3 regions of the Parageobacillus caldoxylosilyticus genome follow, and region 3 is predicted to be linked to each of the others. Evidence: predicted binding sites of a transcription regulator. Region 3 holds the regulator's gene; each other region holds the start of a gene.
The links. Region 3 encodes LexA, which represses DNA repair genes until DNA is damaged. Its sites were predicted from a motif close to CGAACATATGTTCG; they were not measured.
Positions count from the first base shown of each region.

Region 1: BV455_RS10620 (DUF4046 domain-containing protein) is a predicted target of LexA. The motif match lies at 3,754-3,767, and genes of this name have one in related genera.
Region 2: BV455_RS14675 (WYL domain-containing protein) is a predicted target of LexA. The motif match lies at 2,632-2,645, and genes of this name have one in related genera.

Region 1 is NZ_CP040553.1:2,097,146-2,104,623, reverse strand. Features, by position in the region: gene flaG (flagellar protein FlaG) at 1-357, opposite strand, end outside; gene BV455_RS10635 (hypothetical protein) at 592-966, opposite strand; gene BV455_RS10630 (hypothetical protein) at 950-1,537, opposite strand; gene BV455_RS10625 (hypothetical protein) at 1,534-1,881, opposite strand; gene BV455_RS10620 (DUF4046 domain-containing protein) at 2,113-3,720, opposite strand; partial or broken gene BV455_RS10615 (DUF6431 domain-containing protein) at 4,097-4,659, shown strand; partial or broken gene BV455_RS10610 (IS481 family transposase) at 4,802-6,050, shown strand; gene BV455_RS10605 (ExeA family protein) at 6,043-6,843, shown strand; partial or broken gene BV455_RS10600 (transposase) at 7,028-7,234, opposite strand; gene BV455_RS10595 (hypothetical protein) at 7,347-7,478, opposite strand, start outside.
Region 2 is NZ_CP040553.1:2,857,036-2,864,513, forward strand. Features, by position in the region: partial or broken gene BV455_RS20440 (M15 family metallopeptidase) at 1-296, shown strand, start outside; gene BV455_RS20445 (peptidoglycan-binding domain-containing protein) at 366-560, shown strand; gene BV455_RS14655 (helix-turn-helix domain-containing protein) at 619-987, opposite strand; gene BV455_RS14660 (DUF3006 domain-containing protein) at 1,155-1,367, opposite strand; gene BV455_RS14665 (ComEC/Rec2 family competence protein) at 1,367-2,212, opposite strand; gene BV455_RS14670 (hypothetical protein) at 2,337-2,555, shown strand; gene BV455_RS14675 (WYL domain-containing protein) at 2,682-2,909, shown strand; gene BV455_RS14680 (S8 family peptidase) at 3,143-4,348, opposite strand; gene BV455_RS14685 (DUF4352 domain-containing protein) at 4,845-5,396, opposite strand; gene BV455_RS14690 (helix-turn-helix transcriptional regulator) at 5,493-5,735, opposite strand; gene BV455_RS14695 (hypothetical protein) at 5,967-6,344, shown strand; gene BV455_RS14700 (hypothetical protein) at 6,341-6,511, shown strand; gene BV455_RS14705 (FtsK/SpoIIIE domain-containing protein) at 6,636-7,478, shown strand, end outside.
Region 3 is NZ_CP040553.1:493,945-501,422, reverse strand. Features, by position in the region: gene hflX (GTPase HflX) at 1-264, shown strand, start outside; gene BV455_RS02545 (methionine gamma-lyase family protein) at 278-1,546, shown strand; gene BV455_RS02540 (MerR family transcriptional regulator) at 1,622-2,023, shown strand; partial or broken gene glnA (type I glutamate--ammonia ligase) at 2,069-3,404, shown strand; gene lexA (transcriptional repressor LexA) at 3,497-4,120, opposite strand; gene yneA (cell division suppressor protein YneA) at 4,272-4,577, shown strand; gene BV455_RS02520 (YneB family resolvase-like protein) at 4,600-5,259, shown strand; gene BV455_RS02515 (DUF896 domain-containing protein) at 5,433-5,663, shown strand; gene tkt (transketolase) at 5,798-7,478, shown strand, end outside.

The sequences.
Region 1 (7,478 bases), 1.6 Mb from region 3:
AATTTTTTTATCGACAATCAAACCGACAAATTCCATCATCGCCGCGTACATATCCAACAGCTTTTTCGGCGGAATTTCGCGAATCACTTCATGTGTCTGTTCATCAACAATTTGCACGTAATACTCCTTCAGCTCGTCATGCAGCTCAAACTTAATGGATGTATGGCTTGGCTGCAAGAATTCGTTTAAGCCTTTTACGACTTCTTCCAGTTTTTCTTTCGGGAGGTCTTGCTGCGGTGTTTCTAAAGTGCTGGCTTGGTTCTGTTTTTGCGATTCTATCACACTGGTTTCCTTTTCATTGCGAATACGTTCATAGAAAGAAGATAGAGAATGTGAAGAAACCCGTTCCACCGACATAAACGCCCGCTCCTTTGCATGGATACTATCTATGTTTTATATCGGATGGCGGGAGGGGATTGTGAAGGGGACAACGATGAAATTTTCTGCATGATAAGGTGATAGACATGTTCCATACTATTTCCTCATGTGTCTGCACATTAACCAGCAAGTGGAAACATAATGGGCTACGGATATTATATAAATAGGGAAGTAAGTTAAAAAGTAAAAGCCCCGATCTATTACGGGGCGTATTCACACATGATAAACCACTATACAGTTCAATGCCAATTTTCTTGCCTTAGCACTCGACAAAAGGACTTTGCTTTGAGAATCGTGTATTTCAGAATGATATTTATTATTCCTAGACGGACAATAAACCAAATGAGTGCCTATATCCATGCAAAATCCTGCATTGACATATACTACACCTTTTAGTTTATCATCGCCAAACCTGTTTTTAAAAGTGGAAATAATGGAGTCTACTGTTCTCCCGCCATCTCGATCTACAGAAACACCCCTTTTATCCTTAAATAAGGCAGAGGATGGACGATTGTTTTCATCATCCCATACAATACTAGGAAATACAGCTCTAAATAATTTTTCACTCGGTTCAATATTTGGATTCATAAAACTCAGCAATTTTTTTGTTAATCAGCTCTATATTGTATGGGATGAATTTCTCGCTTTCCCGTCCATCTTCATATAGAATGAATATTTTTACTCCATCAATAAAGAGTTCGAATTCTAAATAATCTCCATTTTCGTTTTCAAACTCCAGCTGAATACTATCCCTTGCTGTTGGAAATATCTTTGGTTGTTTAATAATTTTATTTATAACTCCAAAAGCCTTTGCGATTAATTCAGATGAAAAAGGGGCAGCGCCGTTTCCATTCCAATCTGCATCAAGTTTACTGATAATCTTCAGCTTTTCAATGTTTTGTGCTTTTCTCATGTTTTCATGGATAAAAGGGGTTATTCTTCGTACAGAATATTCACCTGCATTCAACATTTTTAAGGATTTATAAATTTGTGTCGCATTTTCTTTAAATAATCCAAATTCTTTGAATCTGTTTACTACATCCGCTTCTGAATTATATATTTTTGTGACAAATTTGCCGATACTAACAGATTTTTGTATAGGTATGTTAAAGTATTCACCTACCCCACCATATGAAGAGGGAGTTATATTTAATATCATGACTTCGCCCCCTCATTTCTTATTTGCTCTAACATAATAATATGTTCACGAAGCCATTCATGGAATATTTTAGCTGATTCTAGATTCATGACAATGCCCGTTGAAACGTATCGAATAATGTTTTCATTGTGATTGGACGGTTTTACCTCGATTTCACCCGTTGGCTGTCCTTTTTCATCAAATTTATAAATTTCCTCGTATGGGAGGGGTCTACGTTCAAAATAAAAATTAATCACAATTTCCCCTTGGGGAGATATACCACCATGTGCCCCATTAACATATACAGGATTGTAATCATCAGCAAACACATATTTGAAATTTACCGTTTTCTTACTGCTACTCATAGGTAAAAACCTCCGATAACAAAAAATATTGTTGACTTAATTATGGCATATAGGAGATAACATATACAAGAACTTTCCAAAGTGTGAATGAATCAATATGAAAGCGATTTCTATAAATTGCAAGGTAATTCCTTTCCTCAGCACATCGACACAATTGACCGTGTTCACCAAAGCTTCTGCTTCACCTTCCAATATTTTCCTTGTTTTAGAATGATCATTGCATCATCTCCTTCAGTAACAATGGGAGCAATGAACATGAAGCTGTATCCCATTACTAATCAAAAGGGACACAATTTTGCGAAACCCTTTTTCCCGAAAATCATCAGGCATGATCGCAATCAACGTATAATCGGCGAGCGAATGGTAAAACTGCATTTTTCGGCCTGCCTTCTCCGTATACCACTTGTGACGCGTCGAACTATATAGTCCGAAATACTCGACAATCCACTTTCTGTCGTTTTGCTCGATCACCCAGTCAGGGATGTATACTTCGTCATATTCGTGGTTCACAAAACGACATCCTTCTCTTTCCACTTTCCCATCAACGACCGCGCGAATCAAAAAGTTATGGATTTCTAGTTCTTCTTTTGAATCGCACAATTGTCCGTCTACGCCTACAAGCAAGCGAAACTCCTCGGGGGAAAACGTGTATTCCGGATAGGATTCCATAATCCAACGGTAAAATTTGCTGTCGTAATGGCGATCGACCATGCTGATAAACCGCGGGAAATGCTTGCGAAAATACGCCCGGTTTAACCGCGGCAACTCCTCGCGGCCGATCCCCCGCTTGGCACAAAACGTCCGCAGCGCCTGCACCCGGTTTTGCGGAGAATGCCAATGTTGGTTCGGCACACGCTGAAACTCTGTCACATCATACTTACCCGGAAACACCGCCTCTATAATCTCAATCGGCGAACCGTGATATTCATGCAACAAACCTGTCAACCCTTCCTCCACCAGCCGCTGTTTCGTCATAAAGCGCGGGACATCCTGCTCGGCTACTTTCTCCCTGTTAATCAAATCCATAATCTCCCGTTTCACATTGTCAATATCTTTCCAGTAGCCATTTGGTTTGGTACGAAAATCATCGAGTGAAAACTGATTGGGGAAAAGGTATTGTATAAACTCTAGAGGCGAATTACGGTGATGTTTTAAAGCCGCACTAAAACGATGCTTCATCAGCATTTGCAGCGTCACTTTCTTCGGCACGTCTTCAAACCGAATCTTTTCCTGACGAAGCATGTCCATAAATTGCTCTTTTAAAAATTCGCGGTTCGTTGCATAACCTTGAGGAATTTTTTTAAAATCCGTTTCTTTAAAACGGCCAGGGTATAGGGCATTCATGAAGCGGTATGGAGAATGGCCGTGTCGCTTCAAAGGGTTGGAAAATCCCCACTCAACGAGCAAATCGTAATTCACCTTTCGCGGTATCTCCGCAATCCTTATTCCTTCCCTGCGCAAATGCCATTCTAATCGATCACGTATATTTTGAATATTGTTCCAGTAATTAACCGGCACCCGACTGAAATCAAATTCATTGTATCGGCCAAGATATACAAATTGAATTAATTTACGAATAGATTTAAAACGGTTTAAAGCTCCCCAAAGCTTCTGTTCCTTTATGACGGCTCGGTTGATCTTAGGGATTTGTTCCTTTTTCAAGCCAAGATGCACTTCTAATGCATAACGAACAATAATAATCACATTTTCGTCTTTTTCCCATGTACCTGAAGGAAGTGCCTTTCTTTTTCCGCTGATGAGCTCCTTATAGAGGTTCACAACTGGTAATTGTGACAACTCGGAGTGTCTAACACTTCTATAGTAATCTGGATAATCCATATGATCACCTCTACGTTTATTATAACATAAATACAAACATATGTTCTATAAAATTTAAAGAAATAGAGCCTACTAATCAGTAGACTCCTCGTTTTCGCTATTAAAACTCGAAATCATGATAGTGATGATGGATTCGTTTTCCTACTTGGCACTTGCTTTATCCGCTAAATTTCTTAACTCTTGTTTAATGTACCCAGCATTCTTACAATATTTTTCCCATTCTGTTGTAAATTTTCACTTTATTTCCGCTCAAAAAAGACTCTTTTTTGCACATTCCTTCGGAATATCCCTCTCCTCTTTTCCGAAAGAATGTGCTAAATTTTTTGTGAATTATTTCGGAATGGGGCATGGTTGATTTTCAGAGGGGGACGAGGGCGTGATTCGGTTTCATGACTTTCAGGTCGATGTCCAGACATATGCCCAGCGGGGAAAACAAAACGACTTTCCCCTTCTTAAGCGTTGCCCTCATTGCCAGGCCAAACGACCTCTTTATCGCCATGGGTACTACGAACGAAATGCCGTGACGCCGCATCAGTCTTATCGCATTTGGATCGCTCGGTATCGCTGCCCGGAGTGCTGGGGGACGGTGACTGTGTTGCCTTCATTTCTTCTCCCCTATTTTCAGTACACGTTGCCCACCATATGGAAAGTGATGAAAGAACGGTTGGGTTTGGCTCTGAAGCGGGGATGGGGGAGGTTTCACTCTTTCCTACAGAAGAAGGGGTTTTATTTTATGTCCGACGTTTATTCCGAAATTTGAATCACCTCCATTGGTTTTTTGCGGAACGGTGGAGGAAAATTGGCCCTGCCATCGTCCAAGCGAGAGAACGAGCCCTATGGTGGGTTCAGGCCATCGAGAAGCTTGGCCTCTTTTCCGTCATCCAAGAAATATGGGAGCACCGATCGACACATCTTTTTGCACGTATATTCAGTTCCTAATTTTACTTATATTCCCTTACATGGAATCATTTATAGATTCCACAAACCTTTCATCTCGACGGTCGGAGGAATGATCCGATAGGATAGAGACAGGATGGACCGATAAGGTCCTAGAATGGGATGAAGGAAGGAGGAGATCTAAATGGATGAGTCGATGAGACAGGAGATCGCTTTATTTCGGTATGGATTGATCGCTCCATTGGTGAATGGACAAGTCGATCCCAAAACGTACCTGAAGGAAGTAGCGGAACGGATCCATCCAGTTCCCCACCATGGAGAGAAACGCATCGCTGCCAAAACGATTCTCGACTGGTGCACGCAGTACAAAAAAGGAGGCTTTGAGGCGCTGAAGCCGAAACGACGGTCGGACCGTGGCCATTCCCGGAGGCTGTCACCCGAAGACGAAGATCACATTTTGTCCCTAAGAAAAAAAATATCCCCACATGCCCGTGACGGTGTTTTACCAACACCTTATCGAGCAGGGGGAAATCCAATCCATCTCTTATTTCACTATATACCGACTTTTAAAAAAATACAACCTTGTGGGGAAAGAAATTTTACCCATTCCTGAACGAAAACGATTCGCGTACGATCAGGTCAATGAGCTCTGGCAAGGGGATTTGTCCCATGGCCCGTTGATTCGCGTGAATGGCAAAACGCAAAAAACATTTTTGATTGCCTACATCGATGACTGCTCGCAGGTCGTGCCGTACGCTCAGTTTTTCTCTTCCGAGAAATTTGACGGGTTGCGGATCGTGACCAAAGAAGCGCTGCTTCGATATGGGAAGCCAAAACGAATTTATTCGGACAACGGCAAGATTTATCGGGCGGAACCCTTGCAGTACGCCTGCGCGGAGTTAGGGATCACTTTGATCCATACCCAGCCGTACGACCCGCAAAGCAAAGGAAAAATCGAACGATTTTTCCGCACCGTACAGACGCGGTTTTATCCGTTGCTCAAGATGAATCCACCGAAGTCGCTCGAAGAGCTAAACGAGCGATTTTGGAAGTGGTTGGAGAAAGATTACCATCGAAAACCGCATGCCTCGTTGAACGGGAAGACGCCACATGAGGTGTTTCAATCACAAGTGCATTTGGTGTCGTTCGTCGAGGATTCCGATTGGCTCGACGCGATCTTTTTGAAACGCGAATATCGTAAAGTGAAGGCAGATGGTACGATCACGTTGAACAAGCAGCTGTATGAAGTGCCGCCCCGGTTCATCGGACAATCGATCGAACTCCGTTATGATGAACAAGGCGTGTATGTGTACGAAGACGGCCAACGGGTCGCCGAAGCGGTCCTTGTCCGCCTCGAGGACAATGCCTATGTGAAACGCCATCGGTCACCGTTTGCGACGGTTCCGGTAGAGGGAGGTGAAAACGATGTATAAAACATTTTATTCCCTCTCCCGGGAGCCGTTTTCGAAGGAAACGAATCCACCAGAGGCTTATCGAGGAGCCTCGTATCAAGAGGCCCTCGCCGCTTTGGATTACGTGAAACGAACGAGAGGGATCGGTCTTTTGATTGGCGAACCTGGAGCCGGCAAGACATTCGCCCTTCGGGCGTTTAAGGAATCCCTGAATCCGTCACTGTATCACGTCGTTTATTTTCCACTGTCAACGGGAAGCGTGATGGACTTTTATTGCGGGCTTGCCTTCGGACTCGGGGAAGAGCCGAAGTACCGCAAGGTCGACTTGTTTCATCAGATCCAACAAGGGATCGAGCGCTTGTATCATGAACAGCGGGTAACGTCAGTATTCATCCTCGATGAAATGCATTTAGCGAAGGATGCCTTTCTGCAGGATATCACGATCCTGTTCAACTTTCACATGGACTCAACGAATCCGTTTGTCTTGATTTTGGCGGGGTTGCCCCATTTACAGACGCGGCTTCGTTTGAATCACCATCGCCCACTCCATCAGCGGATCATCATGCGATACCGGATGGGGCCGCTGGCCAAGGAAGAGGTGGCTCGGTATATCGAACACCGCCTGAAGCAGGCCGGGGCTAAACACACGATATTCACCCCGGCCGCCTTGGAAGCCATCGCCCTGCAGTCCCAAGGGTGGCCGCGGATCATCAACACGTTGGCCACTACCTGCCTGTTATACGGTTATCAGTTGAAAAAAGACGCCATTGACGAAGAAATCGTGCGAATGGCAGCGGAGGAAATGGGATACTGACATGGAAGGGGGCGACCGGCCCCTTCCGTGTTCCATCCTCATCTCGATGGATCATCTGAAATAATGTGCAAACGTTCGGAAATAATCTGCAAAATTCGGGATAATTCGCAAATATTTTGCACATTATTTCCGAATTCGTCCGAAATAATTTGCAAAAGGGATTCTGAAACAATGTGCTAATTTACACCAAAAGCCCTTCAATACGACCATATTGTGTATCTAGATTTCGTTGATAGTAGCCGTTTCTCATATTGGATGTTTCCGCCCGTTCGATTTCGAGGAAATGTTTGATTTCTTCCCGCATGATCAGTTCTAATTTTTCTTTCACAAACTGACGAATAACACTTTCCAGTTGATTTGCCCAGTCGACATTCGATATACTTTTAGACATGGGTAGGGTTCTCCTTTCTCTGGAATGTGTTGTGGTCCAAATCAGAGAATACCCTACCTTTTTTCTTTTGATCTAGTAAAATGCTTTACACAAAATTTTATACATCATCAAACTACTCGTCATGATATAATTCAAATTCAATATTTTCTTTAAAGTTAGAGGTAAAATTATCTATAATTGTTGCTGAGTACACAAATGGTGGTAATCGTTTCGTCCCAAGATTATTTTTTAGAAAATCTATTGT
Region 2 (7,478 bases), 1.5 Mb from region 3:
GCGTTGACAACCATATCGATATTTTGATTTACGAAACCATCCGCACTGAAGAACAGCAACGGGAAAACGTGAAAAAAGGCGTCTCACAAACGACGCGCTCTTATCATCTTGTCGGACAAGCCCTTGATTTCGTCCCGATCGTGAACGGAAAAACAGATTGGAATGGCTATAATCGACCGGAGATTAAAAAAGCCATTGCAAAAGCAAAACAGTTAGGATTCGAATGGGGCGGTGATTGGAAAACATTCAAGGATAAACCTCATTTGCAATACAATTACAAAGGGTATGGCACAGATAAAGAATTAGAGTACAAAACAGCTGTTACTCAAAAACAGGTAAAACAACAGTCTTCGTCAGAGGCAATCGTGCCTTATCCAGGAAAACCTTTAAAAATTGGTTCGAAGGGAAAAGACGTCGAACGCATCCAACGGGCACTGAAAGTCAAAGTCGACGGTGTTTTCGGCAAACAGACAGAAGCAGCAGTAAAAGCATATCAAAAGCGAAAAGGTCTTACGGCGGATGGAATTGTTGGACCGAAAACGTGGAATATGCTGTTTTAAAATCACGATCCCTGCCACAAACGGCAGGGACTGTTGTTCCCATTAGGCATGCTAGCTTTTATTTTTCTTTTTCTTCCTGTATCGCTTTTGGGAGCCGATGTCGAACAATTAATTCTAATATATCACGCAGAGGTTTTAGTTCCTCATCTGTTAGTGGTACTCCATCCCAATGAAGATCATTTTCTTTTAATAGTTCTTTTATGTTTCGTGTCGGCTCCTTCGGATACGGATTGTTCGTTAATCCTAATAGATAATCGGTGCTAGTTTTTAGTATTTCAGATATTTGAACTAATATCTCTAATGGTGGTTGTCGATAGTTACTTTCGTATCCAGCATATGTACTTCTGGCAACACCTAATTTGTCGGCTATTTCTTGAAGCGTAAGACCACGTTGTTTCCGTATTTTACGCAGTCTTTCCCCGATCAATGTAGTCACCACCTTCTTGTTTCTGAAGGAACTCTGTATGATGTGAAGACTCGTATAAGTTTGGTTTAGCGATAATTTCAAATGTTTATGAAGAAGTTCTATATGCTTTGGGGGTGCAAATGTGTATAGAAGAATATGTGAAAAGCCCTTCTCATCGAGAGGGGCTTTTAATCTTCCCATACTTCGTTCATCAATTCCTCAATTTCTCTTCTTAACTTTTCGGTTGCTTTTTTATCAACTGTCACCTCAATGATAACAACATCTCCTACATCAGCCTCTTTTGGAAAAATGGACTTCGGAAAGTCGTGAGTTTTTCCGTTGATCTCAACTACAGCAATATCATCTTCGAAACGATCAATAATTCCTTTCACCTTTTTCATTAGCGCTTCTCCGTCTTTACTGAAAGTTTAGAACCGTTGCTTGTGAAAACAATCGTTCCTTTTTGATCTGTTCTATAGACAGTAACTTTTGCAGCTTTGAGGCGATTAAGTACCTCTTTTGTTGGATGGCCGTATGAGTTTTTCCCAACAGAGATTACTGCATATTTTGGTTTAACAGCGTTCAGGAAAGCAGTACTTGTAGAAGTTTTAGCTCCATGATGTCCAACTTTTAATACATCAGCGCGCAAATCTTTCTTCGCCTTAATCATATCTGCTTCAGCTTTTGCCTCTGCATCACCAGTGAAAAGGAATGAATTTTTACCATAGGTGATCTTTAAGACTGCACTCCAGTCATTTGTATCACTTGTACTATATGTTTTGACAGGACCAACAAATTTTGCGGTTACACCTTTGATGGAAAGAGTTACGTCAGCTTTGGCAGTTTTGATCATTAATTTTTTGTTTTTGACTGCAGTAAGAAAATCTTTATACGCTTGGGAAGTATGGCTAACTTTTGGAGCATACACACTTTTCACTGGAAAGGCCTTTAAAACTTCGTCGAGTCCACCAATATGATCGGCATCGGGATGAGTAGCAATCATAAATTCAATGTCTTTCACTTTTTGTTTTTTAAGGTATGCAACTACATCGCTGCCATCCTTGTTGCCGCCATCAATCAGAATGTCCTCACCATTAGGAGCTTTAATGTAAATACTATCTCCTTGTCCAACATTGATAAAGTGGACGTACATATTTTTTGTCGCAGCATTAGTTGTTGCGCTCATTGGAATAAACATAAAAGTCAAAGCGACAACAACAGAAACCAATGTTTTTAAGTGCTTCATAAAATTCCTCCCCCTTTTTTTAGTACAAGAAAAATTATACAGTTATTTACATGGGAACAAAAGCAGGAAGTTACAATTCAATGTGGTATTTATCGAATGAATGCTGTTTTAGGAGGAAGTAGGTATGTTCGAAATCGTAGGCAGATTGCGTTGTCCTGTTTGTTCTGAACCGGTTCAGATGGACGAAAAAGTGTTCCTCGACATTATCAACACTGTCATTCATCAGAAATGTTACTACAAATCTCCGCGACGTAAACTCCCAATCAAAGATGAAGGTCCATTTCAGAAAATGCTCCTGAAATATCCATTTTTCAACGAAGATGACGAGAATGATTCCATATGAAAAGCCCTTCTCATTCGAGAGGAGTTTTTTATTTTAAATTAAACATCGCACATTTGTTCCTATTTTTATTGAAAAACGAACATAAGTTCTTTTATAATTGTAATTAAAGAGGAGGAGGGAGTAGCCGTGAGGGGATTGCTTCTGAACGCTTTGGAGAATCGAGAACCGGTCGAAATAATTTATCTAAGCGATCGTGGCGAATTGAGTCAAAGGGTTATTATCCTAGAGGCTGTAGGAGATGCACATATCAACGCCTTTTGCACCTTAAGAAAACAACGGCGAATCTTTAAATTGAGTAACATTTTATCGATTCGTCTTACAAAAGAAAGAAGAAAGAAAAAAAGAGTTAGTTAGAGTTAGTTATTTGTCTGCCATTTGGCAGGTTTTTTATTTTTGCTGAGATAAAAAAGAATGCTATTGATTTTCCTCTTCAATTCCTATGGCAGAGCAAGCTTTCTTACATAATCTGTATGTCTTGATTTTTCCAAAAGATTGAATGAAGACACCGTGCCCTTGGTATTGGGAACGGTGTCGTTATTTAATAATGAAATTTTTTAAATATATGTTTTCGTTTAGTCAACTAATATTTAATATGTTACAGCATTATAAGAATTGATTCTTCCATATTTGAAGTATGTTCCAGTTCCGGAGATTTTATCTGCTGTTTGCTCGATGGCTTGGCGAATTTCTACGTTATTCCGTCCTTGACTTGCTAATAAGGCTGCAAGACCAGCTACATGAGGGGATGCCATGGAAGTTCCCGACATATAGGCATATCGGTTACCAGTAATAGTTGAGGCAATGTCTACCCCTGGAGCTACGACATCTACCCATGTTCCATAGTTCGAGAATGATGCTAACCGATCATATTGATCTACTGCACCAACTGCAATTACATTTTCATAAGAAGCCGGTTCAAATGTTGTAGAGGATCCATCATTTCCGGCTGCGGCAACTACTACAGATCCCTTATTCCATGCATAGTTTACAGCATTCTCTAATGTCGTTGTACTACAATCACAACCAAGTGAAAGGTTAATGACTTCAGCGCCTGAATCAGCAGCATAAACGATTGCATCGGCAATATCACTTAGAGTACCACTGCCATTTCGATCTAAAGCGCGCACAGCCAAAATTTTTGTGTTTGGGGCCATGCCGGCAATACCTGTAGCATTATTTGTTTCCGCAGCTGCTATTCCAGCTACATGCGTACCATGATTATTCAAATCCATTGGATCGTAATCATTATCTACGAAATCGTATCCTTTAATGACTTTTCCATCTAAATCAGGATGTTTATAATCTACACCCGTATCAATAACAGCAATCTCTTGACCGCTACTACCTTTTGTAACATCCCAAGCATAATCGGTATACGTATTTTGTGGACCATATTGATAACCCTGATAGTACGTATCATTTGGAGTCCAAGTTGCTTTAAATAAGTAGTTTGGCTCCGCGTATTCTACTAACGGGTTATTATTTAATGCTTTCACAACAGCTTCCACATTTCCTACTTTTAGCACATTAAATTTAGATTTAACTCGATCATTATCTGGAACGGCCGTTGCCCCAACTCCTTTTAATACCTTTGCTTTTTCTTCAGCATTTACTCGATCTTTAAATTGGACAATGACTTCTCCCTGGACATATGCTCCTTTTCCATGAGACACGTTAATTTCGGAAACGGTTTTTGGGGGTTCTACCTCATCATTAGGGGCTGCTTCTACAAGGAATGGAAAAAATAACATAGACACAGCAAAGGATAAACTAACAATTTTTTTAAACTTCATGGAAATATTCCCCCTTTAAATCAAATTATGGTATTAAATTTACGTTGAAGAAGGGGGAGAAATGAAAATTTTTTTCTCAAAAATCCCGACATTTATATACTAATATAACATAAAATTTTGTAAAATAATGGTATTTTATTAAGGATTCTTAGCTATTTTATTCGTAAGTAATATGCTAAAACATTGCTGATGCCTTTGTTGTTATTTTTCCTGATACTTAAGGTGGACTCAATGTACGACGAAAAAGTATTAATAAAAAGCGATTACATAAGCTGATTAGTAAATTCGGCAAAGCATATTGGAGTGTGTATAGGGTGTATAGTTGTATCAACATAAACACCGTCATGCATCAGAAATGCTACTACCAATCTCCACGTCGACTCCCAATCAAGGATGAAGGTTCATTCCAGAAAATGCTCCTGAAATATCCATTTTTCCATGAGGACGATGAAGATGATTCCATGTGAAAAGCCCCTCTCGATGAGAAGGGCCTTTTTTATTGCAAGTTTACTTTGATAGTTTTATCGCTCCAGAAGCTTGGTGTATATTGTAATTGTAATTTAGTATCTCCTTTTGGAGCTTCGAATGTGATCGTACCTTCCGCTTTTCCTCCTGGCGTTAATTGCCCAGCTTGCAATGCTGTATCGCTTCCGATGCTTGTGATTGCCGTATCCACTAATTGACCGTTACTGTTTTGTAATTTAAAATCAAGTGGGTTATAGTCGATTTTGTCTTTCCCTTTGTTTTCGATACGTACATGCACAATCACGAATTCATTTCCTTGCTTTGGTTTATCGAATTCATTTCCTGCTGATTTATCCACCTTTGTTACGGTTAGCACATTGTCACCAAGCTGTACGGTATCCCCTATTTTAAATTCCTTCTCCTTTTTTGGCGTAGTGTTGGCTTCGGTGGCTTTATTGCTTGCTACCTTTTTTGGTTCTTCCTCACCACCGGAACCACCCGCAGCAATCGCGCCCACTACAATGATCGCGATCACCCAGAACCACCAGCGCTTGAAAATGGATTTCTTTGGTTTGTCCGACATAAAAATCCCCCTTTTTTAGCTTTTCAACATTTCCAATTTTACCATCTTCTTGCCTATACGCAAGACAAAATTTTACATAAAAGCAAGCAATTCAGCCTACTCGCTTTGAGTAGGCTCTTTTTTTGTTTCTTCGTAGACCATCTCACACAAATCTTCTAATGATACCCCGATTAAACGCGAAAGTATGTATGCTTCCTCTAAATCCGGTTGGGTGACATTATTACACCATTTCGAAAAAGTTTGTTCAGTTTTCCCCATTTTTTTAGCAATTGCTCTTTGGATTAGTCCTTTTTCCTTTATCCAAAAAGATATTCTGTTTCGAAAGATTCCGTTGGCCACGAAAGTCCCACCGTCCTTTTAAAATTACATTCTCCATTTAGTTCCGTAACGTCTTTTAAATTTTTATTTAAAAATCTTTAAATAAAAATTTAAGGACAAGATATATTGGACAATCCTTCCCGAATACCCTTTACCATACCAAACAAAATTCCACGTAACATACCCGATTTCCTTCAAAGTCGGTAATCATGCAATCTTCCAGAAAACAGGGAATGAAGGGAGGAAGGTAGGTTGGAACATGAAGGGGTATTGCAGAGCATCTTCCAGGCATATGCCGAACATCGAAGACGGCATCGGAAAACGAACGAATTCGAGTATCTTGATCAAACTCCTTATCTACACAGTTCGGATTATTTGAAAGAGCTTTATTACGGCGCAGACACAAAGGAGAAGAAGCAGAAGCTGTTTGACTATATCCAGCGTTTTGAAGTGAACGACAAAGAGTTCAGAGGATATTATTCGCTTTATGAACAGATCGGCAAGGAGTTGGGACACATCGAGGATGAGGAGTACATTCAGATTCCAAAATCGTTGATCGCGGAGTACGCAAGACAAATTATGGATGACGAGGATTTTGTGAAATACAACATGAGGGGGCAGCGAAAATGATCGAAGTGATCGGTGGAGGGCTTGTTTTGATTGGAATTGCCTATGCGGAGAACAAAGGATGGGTAGACAAGGAAAGCGTGTCCTTTGTCTTGAATGTGGGAATGCAAGCGGGAATATGCGCGAGCATGTTTTATTTCATTCATAAGCTGTCCATTTTGTTTTTGTGACATGTTCCCACGCATATTCCCCTATGGACGGGGAGCGGGTTCATTTGAAACCCTATTATCATGCGTATGCCCAAGCCATCGGGAATATGCTCGATGATTGGGATAGTATCTCTTTTTTCTGGGGGTGTTTTTCTTGTTCGAATTGTTAGCGATTCCTGTCCTTGCTGGTTCAGCGGCAATCTTGGCCGGAGTTAAGAACAAGCATAAAGAGGAACGAGTGATTGATACAGTATTTCGTAATTTGAAAGTCGGAGCAGTCGAGGGAAAGGAGTTTGTCTATCCGAAGCTTGTTGCAACAGAACAAAAGGACTACTGTGTGCGTTATGTGTATCGCGTACCGTTAGGGATACCTAAAAAAGCGTTGGAACCAGTTGAAGAAATACTTGCTGCTACTCTGGATCGACCAGTTGAAGTCACGTTCAAGAAATGGTTATACATCGATGTTTTTCAAAACGACATTCCAGAAAAAGTACCATATAGTGATGTTCCGAACATGCCAGGCTGGGTCGTTCCACTAGGTTTCAATGAGAAAGGCTGGATTTTCCACGATTTCGATAAAACGCCGCATTGTGTAGCAGGAGGGACGACGAGATTCGGGAAAACAGTGTTTTTAAAAATGATGATGACATATCTCATTGAGCATCATCCCAACGATGTGGAATTTTTGATTATTGATATGAAAGGCGGTTTGGAATTTGATCGGTACCGTGAAATCAAACAAGTCATAGACGTCGCCAGTGACCCAATAGAGGCGTTTGAATGCCTAACGAGTATAAAGGTACTGCTCGAACAAAAAATGGCTGAATTTAAGCGAAATGGATGGTCTAACGTGGTGCATACGCCTATACAAAAACGAATGTTCATCATTGTCGATGAAGCAGCACAGCTCGTTCCAGAAAAGTTCATGGAAAAACCAATGCGTGATTTACTTTCGTATTGCCAAAGCATTCTTTCTGAAATCGCACGA
Region 3 (7,478 bases):
GAAACGGAAGCGATGATGGTGAGCGCATTTTGTGCCGATGATATTCGGCGCCTGCGGCAGTTTATCGAAGAGATGGTCAAGAAACAGATGGTCGGCTATTACGTATCGATCCCGGATGATGAAGGAAAATTGCTGGCTCAGTTGAAATCAGAAACGATTTTGCACGAATTGCACTATAATGAAGAAAGCGGCATGTATGAATGCAAAGGGTATGTCATGCCAAAACATCCGCTATACGGACAGTTGCGTCAATTTCAAAAATAGAAAGGGTCATCGTATGTTTACACAGCTGCGACATGGAGAAAAAATTGCTGCACTAGTAAAAGAAGTGGAAGCGCAAATTGCTCCGATTCATCAAAAAATTGACGAACGCATTGATGTGAATCAATATCGCGTGTTAGACAGCTTTCGCCGCCATCAAGTCAGCGACAGCCATTTTATTCCGTCTACCGGATATGGTTATGATGACATCGGCCGCGATACACTGGGACAAATTTATGCCGATGTATTCGGCGGCGAAGCAGGCATTGTCCGCCCGCAAATCATCTCTGGGACGCATGCGATTACAATCGCATTATTTGGCATTTTGCGTCCGGGAGATGAGTTATTGTACATTACTGGAAACCCATATGATACGCTCGAAGAAATCATCGGCATCCGTGGCAGCGGCAGCGGCTCGCTAAAAGAATTTCAGATCAGTTACCAAAGCGTGCCGCTCACCCCGGAAGGGAAGGTGGATTTCGCTGCCGTCAAAGCGGCCATCCATGAGCGGACGAAAATGATCGGCATTCAGCGTTCAAGAGGCTATGCGACAAGACCATCCTTTACGATTGAAGAAATTCGCGAAATGATTTCTTTTGTCAAAACCGTGAAGCCCGATGTCGTCGTTTTCGTTGACAATTGCTACGGAGAATTTGTCGAGGAAAAAGAACCGTGCCATGTCGGCGCCGATTTAATCGCCGGCTCTCTCATTAAAAATCCCGGCGGGGGGCTTGCGAAAACAGGTGGTTATATTGTCGGGAAAAAACAATATGTAGAGGCCTGTTCGTACCGCATGACTTCACCGGGGATCGGTGCGGAGGCGGGACCGGCGTTATATAGCCTGCATGAAATGTATCAAGGCTTTTTCCTAGCGCCGCATATCGTCGGCCAGGCGCTAAAAGGGGCGGTTTTCACGGCTGCGATGTTAGAACGGATCGGTCTAAACACGGATCCTTCCTGGAATGCGGAGCGCACCGATTTAGTGCAATCTGTCCAGTTTGACGATCCAGAGCAAATGATCGCTTTTTGCCAGGCGATTCAATTTTCCTCTCCGGTTAATGCCCACTTCACCCCGTACCCAAGCTATATGCCTGGCTACGAGGATGATGTGATTATGGCAGCAGGAACCTTTGTCCAAGGAGCGAGCATTGAATTAACGGCGGACGGGCCGATCCGCCCGCCGTATGTGGCTTACGTACAAGGAGGATTAACGTATTCCCATGTAAAAATCGCGATTTGTTCGGCGATTGACCAATTAATCGAAAAGCAATTAATTCGTTTGTAAGAAAATCTAACATTTTGTTGACACATTTTCTGACAGGTTGTAAAATGAAACTATCATAAGCGAGGAGGAATTGGCATGAATAGCAACATCCGTCGTTCCATGCCATTGTTTCCGATTGGGATTGTGATGCAATTGACCGAATTGTCCGCCCGCCAAATCCGTTATTATGAAGAGCATGGCCTCGTTTCTCCAGCACGAACCGAGGGAAACCGCCGCTTGTTTTCCCTCAACGATATCGATCGCCTTCTTGAAATCAAAGATTTGATTGATCAAGGAGTCAACTTGGCCGGCATTAAGCAAATTTTTGCGTCGCGGCAGGCCGATCGCAAAGAGCAGCCAGAAAAAGTGGAAAAAGTCGTGAAACAGAAACTATCGGACGAGGAGCTGCGCGAAATTTTGCGAACGGAGCTGCTGCAGGCGGGGCGTTTCCAACGTGCATCACTTCGCCAAGGAGATCTCGCTCGCTTCTTTCATTAATGATCGTTGGCAGTAAAAAATTGGGAGCCGGGGAGGAGTTTCAAAATGGCAAAATACACAAGAGAAGACATTATGCGCATCGTCAAGGAAGAAAACGTCAAGTATATCCGCCTGCAATTTACCGATATTCTTGGCACGATTAAAAACGTCGAAATTCCAATCAGCCAGCTAGAGAAAGCGCTAGACAATAAAATGATGTTCGATGGTTCTTCGATTGAAGGATTTGTCCGCATCGAAGAATCGGATATGTATTTATACCCTGATTTGGATACGTTTGTCATTTTCCCGTGGACGGCGGAAAAAGGAAAAGTAGCCCGCTTTATTTGCGACATTTATAATGCAGACGGCACACCGTTTGAAGGATGTCCGCGCTATAACTTAAAGCGGGTGTTAAAAGAAATGGAAGCGCTCGGCTTTACTTCGTTCAACCTGGGCGCGGAGCCGGAGTTTTTCCTATTTTAAATTAGATGAAAATGGGCGCCCTACGTTGGAATTAAATGACCAAGGCGGCTATTTCGATTTAGCGCCGACGGACTTAGGGGAAAACTGCCGGCGCGATATCGTGCTTGAGCTTGAGGAAATGGGATTTGAAATTGAAGCTTCCCACCATGAAGTGGCGCCTGGCCAGCATGAAATTGATTTCAAATACGCCCATGCGGTGAAAGCGTGCGACGACATTCAAACATTTAAGCTCGTTGTCAAAACGATCGCCCGTAAACACGGCCTTCACGCCACATTTATGCCAAAACCGATCTTCGGCATTAACGGGTCTGGGATGCATTGCAATCTATCCTTGTTTAGAAATAATGAAAATGCGTTTTTTGATCCAAATGCGGATTTGCAATTAAGCGAAACAGCGCTGCAATTTATTGCCGGCGTGCTGAAACACGCACCAAACTTTACGGCGGTAACGAACCCGACTGTCAACTCCTACAAACGTCTCGTTCCTGGCTATGAAGCGCCATGTTATGTAGCCTGGTCCGCCCGCAACCGCAGCCCGCTCATCCGCATCCCAGCTTCACGCGGCATGAGCACGCGCATTGAGGTGCGCAGCGTCGACCCGGCAGCCAATCCGTATTTGGCGATGGCCGTATTATTAGCAGCGGGCTTAGATGGAATCAAAAACAAGCTGACTCCACCGGCTCCGGTCGACCGCAACATTTACGTCATGACGAAAGAAGAGCGCTTAGAAGAAGGAATCGTCGACCTGCCAGCGACATTGGCGGAAGCGCTCGAAAACTTAAAGTCGGATGAAGTCATTGTGCAAGCGCTCGGAAAACATTTATTCGAACATTTCGTCGAAGCGAAAGAAATCGAATGGGATATGTTCCGCACCGCGGTCCATCAGTGGGAACGCGATCAATATATGGAACTGTATTAAAAACGAAGAGGCTGTCTCATGCGGATGAGACAGCCTTTTTATCATGCGTTCAAGCAGAGAACTCTCCATCTGGCTTCGTTTTCTATTCTATTTCAATGAATAATGCGATAGACGCCGATCACTTTGCCGAGAATGGTGCAATTGCGGACGATAATTGGCTCTAAATTCGAATTTTCCGGCTGCAGGCGAATATGGTCTTTTTCTTTAAAAAAGCGCTTGACGGTTGCCTCATTGTCCTCGGTCATCGCCACGACGATATCCCCATTATCGGCGGAAGACTGCTGGCGCACAATCACGTAGTCGCCATCCAAAATCCCGGCCTCAATCATGCTGTCGCCCATCACTTCCAGCATAAAAACTTGATCTTCTGCAGAAACGAGCCGTTTTGGCAGCGGAAAATAATCTTCGATGTTTTCAATCGCGGTAATTGGCTGTCCGGCCGTCACTTTTCCGATCATAGGCACAGAGACGACATCTTCTTTTTCCTTCGACGCGGTGAAATCGGGATCCAATATTTCAATCGCGCGCGGTTTCGTTGGGTCGCGGCGAATATATCCTTTGCTTTCGAGCCGCGCTAGATGCCCATGGACGGTAGAGCTCGAAGCAAGTCCGACCGCTTCGCCAATTTCCCGGACAGAAGGAGGATATCCTTTTGTTTTTACCTCTTTTTTAATGAAATCTAAAATTTGCTGCTGCCGTTTTGATAGTTTCGTCATCCTATACACCTCTTGCCACATCATTTGCTTACATTATAACACGGTGATAGGGAAAAAACAAACATAAGTTCGAGATTTATATTGACACAAACAAATGTTCTTTATTATAATGAGAACAAAACCGAACAAACATTCTCAAGAGGTGGGAAATATGAAGCGGATGATGGTGCATTATCTCCTCTTTTCTTCGTTGCTGTTTATGGTGATTGGGGCGCTGTTTTACGCAAACAAACCGGTGGAAAAAGATCAATATATGGAAATCACCGTTGCTTCTGGAGACACGCTTTGGAAACTGGCGAAAGAATATGAAGATCAACATCGGCTTTCCACCGAGGAATTCATCAACTGGGTTGTCGACGTTAACCACCTATCCGGCCAGCGGATTATTGCCGGTGAAAAAATTGTCATTCCTGTGTTAAAATCAGAGGAAGATAGACAGCTGGCTGTCAACCAATAATATGAAAAGAGGATGGTATCGCATGAAAGCGATTATTTACTGCCGCGTCAGCACCGAAAAAGAAGAGCAGGAAACGTCGCTCGAACGGCAGAAGGAAGAGCTTGAACAGCTTGCGAAGAAGCACGGCTTTGAAGTAGCGAAAGTGATTATGGAGCAGGCGAGCGGCTATGAAGTGGACAGAGAAGGCGTGTTTGAGCTGTTTTCAGCATTAAAAGAACAAGAGATTGATGCCCTTTTAGTTCAAGATGAAACAAGGCTGGGGCGCGGCCATGCGCGAATAGCCCTGCTTCATTGCATCCAAAAAGAAGGGGTAAAAATATATACCATCGCCCATAACGGTGAAATGCAGCTGTCGGAAGCGGATGAGATGGTGCTGAACATTATTAGCATTGTTGAAGAATATCAACGGAAAATACATAATTTAAAAATTAAGCGCGGGATGAAGCGGGCGGTGGAGCGAGGCTACCGTCCCGAACGAAATTTAAAACATATGGGGGAAAACGCCGGACGGGAACGAATAGAGCTTCCTGTCGAAGAAATCGTCCGCTTGCGCCACAGCGGTTTGACGTTTGCCGAAATCGCCGCCACGTTGCGCGGCTTTGGCTATCACGTATCAAAAGCGACCGTCCATCGCCGCTATCGGGAATATGTCGATGAGCATGCTTCGCCGCATAAAAGATAGCTTTGCCCTGTTGCGGGCGGAACGATATATGCGGCTATTACCTCTTTCATTTTGCCATATAGTGCAGGCGCCTTTTGCAGCTTGCGGACGAAAAAGCAGGACCGTTGCAATTTTTCTTTTTGTCCTATAAGATGGGAGCGTAACAACAATAGGAAACGTAGGTGGAGGCAGTCATGTTATCGAAACAAAAAATCGCACGAATTAATGAATTGGCGAAAAAGGCAAAAACGGCTGGTTTGACGGCAGACGAAGCGTTGGAACAGCAGCAGCTTCGCCAAGAATATATTCAGGTGTTTCGTGAAACGATGGTTCATATGCTTCATTCGGTCACGGTCATCGACCCTAACGGCAATGATGTCACGCCGAAAAAGTTAAAAGAAAGCCAAAAGAAGCGGATGAATTAATATTGTTGGAAAAAGAAAGCATGCTATAAAAAGATGCTTTCTTTTTCTGTTTTATGCGCCACTTAATATTGTACATCTGGAGCAATTTTCTATATGATAGAATTGAAACTATGTTGATGAAAGGATGGAAAGATATGCCGCATACGATCGAGGAACTAGCGATTACAACGATCCGTACTTTGTCCATCGACGCGATCGAAAAGGCAAAATCCGGGCATCCGGGAATGCCGATGGGCGCCGCCCCGATGGCGTATACGCTGTGGACGAAATTTATGAATCATAATCCGAGCAACCCGAAATGGTTTAACCGCGACCGTTTTGTTTTATCGGCGGGCCATGGCTCGATGCTGCTATACAGCTTGCTTCATTTAAGCGGTTACGACGTTTCTATGGAAGATATTCAACAATTCCGCCAATGGGGCAGTAAAACGCCGGGACATCCGGAATACGGACATACGCCGGGAGTGGAAGCAACGACTGGTCCGCTTGGCCAAGGGATTGCAATGGCCGTTGGCATGGCGATGGCGGAGCGTCATTTGGCAGCTACATATAACCGCGAAGGTTTTGAAATTGTTAACCACTACACATATGCAATTTGCGGCGACGGCGATCTAATGGAAGGGGTCGCTTCCGAAGCAGCGTCATTAGCGGGGCATTTAAAACTTGGCCGCTTGATTGTTCTGTACGATTCGAACGATATTTCGCTTGATGGTGAATTACGTCTTTCCTTCTCCGAAAATGTACAGCAGCGCTTTCAAGCATATGGCTGGCAATATTTGCGCGTCGAAGACGGCAATGATATCGAAGAAATTGCAAAAGCGCTGGAAGAAGCGAAAGCAGATACAACCCGTCCGACGCTGATTGAAGTGAAAACGACGATCGGTTACGGCGCGCCAAATAAAGCAGGAACTTCCAATGTGCACGGCGCACCGCTTGGAGCCGAAGAGGCAAAACTGACAAAAGAAGCATATCAATGGACCTTTGCCGAAGATTTTTATGTGCCGCAAGAAGTATACGACCATTTCCGCGAAGTGGTCAAGGAAGCAGGCGAGAAAAAAGAAGCGGAATGGAATGAGCTGTTTGCTGCGTATGAGAAAGCATATCCGGATTTAGCGAACCAATTGAAATTGGCGATCAATGGCGAACTTCCAGAAGAATGGGAAAAATCGCTTCCAGTGTATGAAGAAGGGAAAAGCTTGGCAACGCGCGCCGCTTCCGGGGAAGTGATCAACGCGATTGCAAAAGCGGTTCCGCAACTATTTGGCGGTTCGGCTGACTTGGCTAGCTCCAACAAAACATTAATGAAAGGCGCGGGCAACTTTTTGCCGGAAAGCTATGACGGCCGCAACATTTGGTTTGGTGTGCGCGAATTTGCGATGGGCGCGGCTTTAAACGGAATGGCGCTGCACGGCGGTCTGAAAGTATTCGGCGGTACGTTCTTTGTGTTCTCCGATTACTTGCGTCCTGCCATCCGCCTCGCTGCCTTAATGGGCTTGCCGGTTACGTACGTGCTGACGCATGACAGCATTGCCGTCGGCGAAGATGGCCCGACGCACGAGCCGGTCGAGCATTTGGCGTCATTAAGAGCAATGCCGAATTTATCGGTCATTCGTCCGGCTGACGCGAATGAAACGGCGGCGGCATGGCGGCTGGCGCTGGAAGCAACCGATCATCCTACCGCACTGGTATTGACGCGGCAAAACGTGCCGACGCTGCCGAATACGGCAGAGCGGGCGTATGAAGGCGTGAAAAAAGGGGCATATGTGGTAGCGGAGGCGAAAAACGGCCAGCCGGAAGCGCTGCTGCTCGCATCCG